DNA from 2 places in the Arthrobacter sp. K4-10C genome. Region 2 is predicted to be linked to the other one. Evidence: riboswitches for the same ligand, from Rfam matches in the RefSeq annotation. Region 2 holds a riboswitch; the other holds the start of a gene.

Region 1 (4,206 bases), on a different contig from region 2:
GGAAGCCTGGTCCTCGAAGAGCAGCGCGGTATGGAAGAGGCCGGCCTCTCCCCTGCCCGGAAGATTCAGCCCGGGCGCGGGCGCCAGGTGGACCAGCGGCTTCTGCAGGCGGCCGAGGTAGAGCCCGCCGTCCTGCTCCGCAACAACCTCAAGGCCGAGGGCACGCTGGTAGTAATCGGTCATGACCTTCATGTCGCCGACCTTGAGCATCACGGTGCCCATGGCGAGGTCGGCGGGAAGAAGATCCTGGCTGGTGGCTTCTGCAGTCATTGAACGCTCCCTGTGCTGGAGGCCGTGCGGATAAGACGGCCTGTCACAGTTAAAATTACTTGAAGCTTCAATTTATTCCAAGCACCTTTGAATTCCTGCAAACTCTTCAGGCGATGACGCGGCCTCCCAGCACCACGTGGGCCAGCTTCCGGATTGCGGCCGGCCGGACACGCGGATCGTCCCTGCAGATGACGACGTCGGCCCGCGCACCTTCCTGCAGGCCGTCCGCTCCGAGCCACTCCCGTGCGGACCAGCAGGCTGCGTCCAGCGCTGCGGGCATGGGAAGCCCGGCGGAATGCAAGGCGAAGATCTCGTCGGCGATCCGTCCGTGGCGGATGACGCTTCCGGCGTCCGTGCCGGCGAAAATCCGTACGCCGGCGTCGTAGGCCTCACCTACCCGTTCCAGGTGACGCTCCCACAGGGCAAGCATGTGCGCTGCATAGCGCGGAAACTTTGGCTGCGCCTGGGCGGCAATGTCGGGAAACGTGGCGATGTTCACCAGGGTGGGGACGATGGGCACGCCCTGCTCCGCGAAGCGGGGAAGGTGCCGGGGCAGGAGCCCGGTGGCATGCTCAATGCAGTCAATGCCGGCGTCCAGCATCTGGTCCAGGGTGTCTTCCGCGAAGCAGTGGGCGGTCACCCGGGAGCCTTCGTCGTGCGCGGCCTGCACAGCATCCCGGACGACGGCGGCGGGAAACGAGGGTGCCAGGTCCCCGGCCCGGCGGTCGATCCAGTCCCCCACGAGCTTCACCCAACCGTCTCCGTCGCGTGCCTGTTTGCGCACGGCCTCCACGAGGTTCTCCGGCTCCACCTCGTCCGCGAAGCCGCGAAGGTATCGGCGGGTGCGGGCAACGTGGCGTCCGGCCCTGATCAGCACCGGAAAGTCCCGGCCTCCCTGCATCCACCGGGTATCTGCCGGTGAACCGGCATCGCGCACCAGCAACGTGCCCGCCGCCAGGTCTGCCCGGGCCTGGGCGGCCGCGGTTGGAGCATCCACCGGCCCGCCGGGCCCGAGCCCGATGTGGCAGTGGGCATCCACCAGGCCCGGCAGCACCCAGCCGTCCAGCACGCGGTCCGGTGCCTGCTGCGGGCGGGCGAACGTGAGTTTCCCGTCCACTGACCACAGGCCCCGGTGTTCGCTGTCCGGTGCAGTCAGCACTGGCCCGCTGAATTCGATGATCTTCGGCATCCGGCACCCTTTTCGTCGCCAGTCAGGCTAGCACTGCCAATATGACAAGGGCTTCCGGAGCGGCTGTGGTAGCTTCGTTCCTGACCACACGGGTGCCCCTGCAGGGGCTGAGATCGGGCTGATGCAGCCTGCGACCGTCGAACCTGTCCGGGTAATGCCGGCGAAGGAAGTGAGTATTCCTTGAGTACACCAAATGAACAGCTGAGCCCTACCCGAAACCAGCCAGGGACAGCCCTGCCTGGTGAGAAGCCCGCGGAACCTGTTACCCAATCTTTGGCGTCGCATTCGTTGGCCTTCATAGAAGACACGGCTAACGGAATCCGGGTTCCGGTGACGGAGATTTCCCTGGAACCGTCACCCAATGGGGAAGTCAACGAGCCCTTCCGTACCTACCGGACCGCCGGCCCGGGCAGCGATCCGGTGATGGGCCTGCCTCCCTTCCGCTCCGCATGGATCGCGGCGCGGGAAGATACGGAAGCGTACAGCGGCAGGGGCCGGAACCTGCTCGACGACGGCCGCTCGGCTGTGCGCCGCGGTGCAGCCTCCGCTGAGTGGAGGGGTGCGCAGCCGGTGCCCCGCCGCGCCGTCGAAGGCCGGACCGTGACCCAGATGCACTATGCCAGGCAGGGCATCATCACCCCCGAGATGCGCTTTGTGGCCCTGCGAGAGAACTGCGATGTGGAGCTGGTCCGCAGCGAACTGGCCGCCGGCCGCGCCATCATCCCCAGCAACATCAACCACCCGGAGTCGGAGCCGATGATCATCGGCAAGGCATTCCTGGTGAAGATCAACGCCAACATCGGCAACTCCGCCGTGACCAGCTCCATAGCCGAAGAAGTGGACAAACTGCAATGGGCCACGCAGTGGGGCGCGGACACCGTCATGGACCTCTCCACCGGTGACGATATCCACACAACGCGGGAATGGATCATCCGCAACTCCCCTGTGCCGATCGGTACGGTTCCCATCTACCAGGCGCTTGAGAAGGTCAACGGCGAGGCCAACAAGCTAACCTGGGAAATTTTCCGTGACACTGTCATCGAGCAGTGCGAACAGGGTGTGGACTACATGACCGTCCATGCCGGCGTCCTGCTCCGTTACGTGCCGTTGACTGCCAACCGGGTCACCGGCATCGTCTCCCGGGGCGGATCAATCATGGCCGGCTGGTGCCTGGCGCACCACCAGGAGAACTTCCTCTACACGCACTTCGACGAGCTGTGTGAGATCTTCGCCAGGTACGACGTGGCGTTTTCGCTGGGAGACGGCCTGCGGCCCGGAGCAACGGCGGACGCCAACGACGCCGCGCAATTCGCGGAACTGGACACGCTCGCGGAACTGACGCAGCGCGCCTGGGAACACGACGTCCAGGTAATGGTGGAGGGGCCGGGGCACATTCCCTTCCACCTGGTCCGGGAAAACGTCGAGCGCCAGCAGGAGTTGTGCAAGGGCGCCCCGTTCTACACCCTGGGTCCCCTGGTTACCGACGTAGCGCCCGGCTATGACCACATCACATCAGCCATCGGCGCCACGGAGATCGCCCGGTACGGCACGGCGATGCTCTGCTACGTGACTCCAAAGGAACACCTGGGCCTGCCCAACAAGGACGACGTCAAGACGGGAGTCATTACCTACAAGATTGCAGCGCACGCCGCAGACCTGGCCAAGGGCCACCCCGGCGCTCACGAACGGGATGACGCACTGTCAAAGGCCCGCTTCGAGTTCCGCTGGCGGGACCAGTTCGCCCTGTCGCTGGACCCGGTGACCGCCGAGGCTTTCCATGACGAGACGCTGCCCGCGGAGCCGGCCAAGACGGCCCATTTCTGCTCCATGTGCGGACCCAAGTTCTGCTCCATGCGGATCAGCCAGGACATCCGGGATGAGTACGGCTCCGCGGAAGCGCAGGCAGCCCTGGCGGACATGGCAAGCGGCATGCGGGAGAAGAGCCAGGAATTCATGGCCTCGGGAGGCAGGGTTTACCTGCCGGAGCTGCGGCTACCCGAGAGTATCTCCACATAGAAGCCTTCCCTTTCGTCCGGCTGGCTATTGGGGGCCGGCCGGGCGGAGGGGAAGCCCGGGCCTGCGCGGGTCAGGACGCGCGGGCAGGCTGGGCCCTGCTGACGTCTCTGATGAAGGACCGGATGGTCCGGTCCCCGTCCGCGGAGTCCTGGGGCCTGTGCCCTCCGGGAGAGACGCGGTGCACGGCTCCGGTTTCGCGGAGGTAGCCGGCGATTTCCTCGTACAGGGGTTCCCAGCCCCCGGTCAGGACCAGGGTGGGGACGCCCGGAACGATATGCAGCGGCGCCTCCCATGAGGGCGCCTGCAGCCGGAGGCGCCTGGCGGACCGCTTCTCCTCCGCGGTGGCCGGTTCCTGCAGGTCAGTGGCGTACACCCGGCGCACAAACTCCCGCTGGAAATCGTCATCGCTGAGCTGGTGGCGGACCTCGAGCAGCGGCTGCATCAGCCTAATGTGGGCCGCGGTGGCCGGCAGTTCCGCCGTCAGTGACAGGCAGGCGGGTTCCACGAGTGTCAGAGAATAGACGAGGTCCGGCCGTTCGACGGCGGCCATCATGGCCGCGATGGCACCCTGGGCATGCGCCACCACGTGTCCGCCGGCGGCGCCCCGTCCGTCATCGGCCAGGGACCGCAGCACGATGGCGGTGTCTGCCGCGAATGAGGACTCGACAGGTTCCGCCTCCGGGTCAAAGCCGTGGCGGCGCAGGAACAGTGCGTCGTAGGACAGCGCCATG
Region 2 (4,206 bases):
GCCGTGACAGTCACCTTGGCCAGGTCGGCAGCGGCGGAGGTGACCTTGTCACCGTCTACCAGGAGCAGTGCGGGCAGCTGAATGGTGCTGCCAGCCCCACCGGCGACGCGGTTCAGGGTAACGAAGTCTCCGACGGAAACCTTCTCTTGGCGGCCGCCTGCGCGGACAATCGCGTACACCACTTGGGAACTCACTTCTCTCGACGTTTCTAACAAAATTTGCGTGCGGAACCGGCTCTAACAGGCTGGTTTCTCGCTGTGCCTCAACGCCGTGGGGTCATAACCCAAGTGTTGGCGTAAGCACCGAAGAACTAGACTACGCTAATTTCGTCTTCGGCCGCAAATGAGGCTGGCTCCGGCGCGCCTACTGTGATAGCAACCACAGGACAGTGGCACCACAGTGGGCGGCGGTACCGCGCACCATCCATGATACCGCCGGGACCGCCCCGGGAGGCTCAGGAGTGCAGCCGCGGCGCGTCGAAAAACTCCACTTCCAGGCGGCAGGACTGCTTGAAGGCCGTGGCCATGGCGGCCCGTTCAGCGTCCGACGCGTTCCGGCCGGCCTCGTCCACGAAGGCGATGGCCTTGCGGGTTGCCTCGGCGAAGTCCTCGTCGGCGTAGGTCCGGAGCCACTCGGCGTAGGGGTGCCCGGCCGGTTCACCTGCGGCCAGGAACTGGGCGTGCAGCTTTTTGCCCACCTCCGCGTACAGCCAGAAACAAGGGAGGACGGCCGCGGCCAGCACCGCGTAACTGCCCGACGCCGAGGCCGCCGTGAGGTGGTCGACGTAGGACTTTGTCACAGGACCCAATTCGGGCCGGACGGTGCGGGTGCTCAGCCAGGACCTGTGCAGCTCAGACTCCACTTCAAGGCACTGCTGCGCGGACCCGGCCCAAAACAGCTGCTCCGCCTCGGTGGGCGCAAGGGCGCTTGCCCTTGCCAGGATCCGGGAGTAGCCGTTGAGGTAGATGGCGTCCTGGGCCAGGTAGTAGGCAAACTCCTTCTCGGGCAGGCTGCCCGTGGCCAGTCCGCGGATGAAGTCCAGCCCGTAAATGGCGTCCAGGTCCGCTTCAGCAGCAGCCCTGAGGCTGGCCGCGAAAGCCCCCTGGTGCGGAACCGGCCGCACGTGGTGGAAATGGTGGACGGGCCCGTTCCCGGTTCCCACCTCCAGGCGGCCAGCGGTTTCCAGCGCACCGACCAGCCAGGGCTTCACGTCCCGCAGGGCCGCCTCCCAGTCCCCCAGCCGCGCCTGGACAGTGGCCATTGCGGAGGACAGCGAACAGCCGGTTCCGTGGCTGTTCCGGGTTGCCACCCGCTCCCCCGGCACCTCCACGACCTCGGCGCCCAGCAGCCCGCCGGTATTCACCAGCGCGTCCGGGCAGTCCGCACCCGCCAGATGGCCGCCTTTCACCAGGACCGTGGCACCGGTGGCCGCGGCAAGTTTCCTGCCCTGTGCCAGGGCTCCGGCCCAGGTGTCCTGCTGTTCCTCCCCTACGAGGATGGCCAGTTCGGCGAGGTTGGGGGTGATGAGGTGCGCGAGCGGCAGGAGTTCGCGAAGCGCCGCCTCGGCGGATTCTTGCAGCAGCCGGTCACCGCTGGTGGCCACCATCACCGGGTCGAGGACCACGACGGCGGGGCGTACGTTTTCCAGCCATGTCCGTACGGCGGCGATCACCCCGGCGTCGCCCAGCATGCCGATCTTGACGGCGTCGATGCTGATGTCGTCGCTGATGGCATCCAGCTGGGCCGCCAGGAAGGACACCGGCGGCACATGGACCGCAGCCACACCGTGGGTGTTCTGTGCGGTAAGGGCGGTGATGGCGGCCATACCGTACCCGCCGTGAGCGGCGATGCTTTTCAGATCCGCCTGGATACCTGCACCCCCCGACGGGTCCGAGCCGGCGATGGACAGGACACGCGGCACGTCCCTGCCGGTCCCGGGCGGCACGGTAGCGGTTTCAAGAGTGCCGGCCTGGAGATCTACTGGGGGCAAAACAAGAGTCGAAGACAAGAGACATCCCTTCGCCGGTACTAGCCGGACAGGTTCAACGGGTCTGGATCTCAGCCGGCCCTTCGCGCGGCACCCCGTGTCAGTCCCCCAGCCTAGCCGTTTTGCTTCGGGCGCCTCAAAGGTGAAGCGGGCATTGCGCGAAAAGTCCCCGTTTGGTGGACTTTTCCCCCGGTACTTCAGAGGGGAGAAGTCCACCAAACGGGGACTGGTCGAAAGGTGGGGCTCCCGGCGCACCCGCCAAGGGTTACAGCTCGGAGGCGGGAACCCCGACGCCCAGGATGATGGGCGCCTCGGCGGGTTTGGCAGTCCCATCCTTGCGGTCTGCGGAGGCCGCGGGTTCCGGCGCCTTGGCAGCATGTGTGTGCCCGGTGCTGGCCGCAGGCGCGTTCTCATGGTGCTGCACAGTGGTTTCATTGGCGGCACCCTGGGCACGGCTGGCGCTGCGGTTGCGCCGCGGCCGGCGCTGGCGGGTCTGGTCCACAGTGTGGTCAGACCAGTCCTTTTCCTCTGCTGCGGGTGCAGGCGGCTGTTCGGCGTTGACCGGCCCGGCCTCGGAAACCTTGGTTTCATGTTCTTCCGCCGGCGTTTCACCAGCAGGTGCCGGTTCACCAAGGTGGGCGAAAGCTTCAGCGAGCCGGTCCAGGGTGAGGGCCGGCTGCGGCTGCTGTTCTTCGGCATGCTCCACGAACGGCAGGACAACCTTCTCGCCGCCGAAGGTCAGGACAGCCGCCGGCCGGGGCGCCGCGCCGGCGTCGTGCTTGTCTTCTGCGGCCGGCGTTTCGGGCTGGACTGACTGCGCCTGTTTGGCCGCCGCCACCTCGTCATCGTGCAGGTGCGCCGCATGCGCCGCGGCAGCGATGTTGGCAAGGGCCAGCCTGGTGGCTTCCGCCTTCGCGTGCCGCTCGGCATCGGCCGGATCCGGATGGACGGTATGGACATGCACCGCCGCAGCCGGGGCAGCTTCAGGCTGCTGGCCACCGCGTCCGCGCCGCCGTTTGCGGTCCGGCCTGCCGTTCGGCTGGCTGCTGTCGGTCCGCTGTCCCTCATTACGGTGCCCTTCGGCGCGGACGTCGGGCCGAATGTCGGAACGCTGCACGTGGTGCTCGGCGGCAACGATGTTCGCGCGGCGATGCTCCACGGGGTCGTCGTGGGTCACCACACCGCGGCCGGCGCACGCTTCGCACTGCTCCCCGAACACCTCAAGGAGCCCCGTGCCCATGCGCTTGCGGGTCATCTGGACCAGGCCCAGCGACGTGACTTCGGCAACCTGGTGCTTGGTGCGGTCGCGGCCCAGGCATTCCACCAGGCGGCGCAGGACCAGGTCCCGGTTGGATTCCAGCACCATGTCGATGAAGTCGATGACGATAATGCCGCCGATATCGCGGAGGCGGAGCTGGCGCACCACTTCCTCGGCTGCTTCAAGGTTGTTCTTGGTGACGGTTTCCTCAAGGTTGCCGCCGCTGCCCGTGAACTTGCCGGTGTTGACGTCCACCACGGTCATGGCCTCGGTGCGGTCGATCACCAGAGAACCGCCGGAGGGCAGGAACACCTTGCGTTCCAGGGCCTTGTGGATCTGCTCATCGATCCGCCATGCCGCAAAGATGTCCTGGTCCTTGGTCCACTTCTCAAGGCGGCCCACCAAGTCCGGGGCAACGTAGGTGACGTAGGCCTCAATGGTGTCCCAGGCTTCTTCACCGGACACGATCAGCTTGGAGAAGTCCTCGTTGAAGACGTCACGCACCACCTTGATGGTGAGGTCCGGCTCGCCGTACAGCAGTTCGGGTGCCAGGACCTTGGTGGAGGTGGACTGGCTTTCGATGCCTTCCCACTGCGCGCGCAGCCGATTGATGTCGTGCGTCAGCTCTTCCTCGGACGCTCCCTCCGCGGCTGTGCGGACGATGACCCCAGCCTGCTCAGGGAGGCGGTCCTTGAGGATGCGCTTGAGGCGGTTGCGTTCGACGTCGGGCAGCTTGCGGGAGATGCCCGTCATGGAACCGCCAGGCACGTACACAAGGTAGCGTCCGGGCAGCGAGATCTGGCTGGTGAGGCGTGCGCCCTTGTGCCCGACGGGGTCCTTGGTCACCTGGACCAGGACGGTGTCGCCTGACTTGAGGGCGTTTTCGATACGGCGCTGCTTGCCCTCGAGGTTGACGGCCTCCCAGTTCACCTCGCCTGCGTACAGAACGGCGTTACGGCCG

What was found. Region 2 has a riboswitch for thiamine pyrophosphate ahead of thiD (bifunctional hydroxymethylpyrimidine kinase/phosphomethylpyrimidine kinase). Riboswitches for the same ligand answer to the same signal wherever they lie in the genome.
Region 1: it holds a riboswitch for thiamine pyrophosphate, as region 2 does, so the genes downstream of both, thiC (phosphomethylpyrimidine synthase ThiC) here and thiD (bifunctional hydroxymethylpyrimidine kinase/phosphomethylpyrimidine kinase) in region 2, are expected to answer to the same signal.

What each region holds. Positions count from the first base shown of each region.
Region 1 is NZ_JBNHFI010000009.1:17,809-22,014, forward strand. Features, by position in the region: gene AC5RUU_RS13550 (VOC family protein) at 1-270, opposite strand, end outside; gene AC5RUU_RS13555 (amidohydrolase family protein) at 377-1,459, opposite strand; TPP riboswitch at 1,538-1,645, shown strand; gene thiC (phosphomethylpyrimidine synthase ThiC) at 1,640-3,475, shown strand; gene AC5RUU_RS13565 (alpha/beta hydrolase) at 3,546-4,206, opposite strand, start outside.
Region 2 is NZ_JBNHFI010000015.1:22,232-26,437, forward strand. Features, by position in the region: gene rplU (50S ribosomal protein L21) at 1-182, opposite strand, end outside; gene thiD (bifunctional hydroxymethylpyrimidine kinase/phosphomethylpyrimidine kinase) at 455-1,990, opposite strand; TPP riboswitch at 1,998-2,095, opposite strand; gene AC5RUU_RS18405 (Rne/Rng family ribonuclease) at 2,253-4,206, opposite strand, start outside.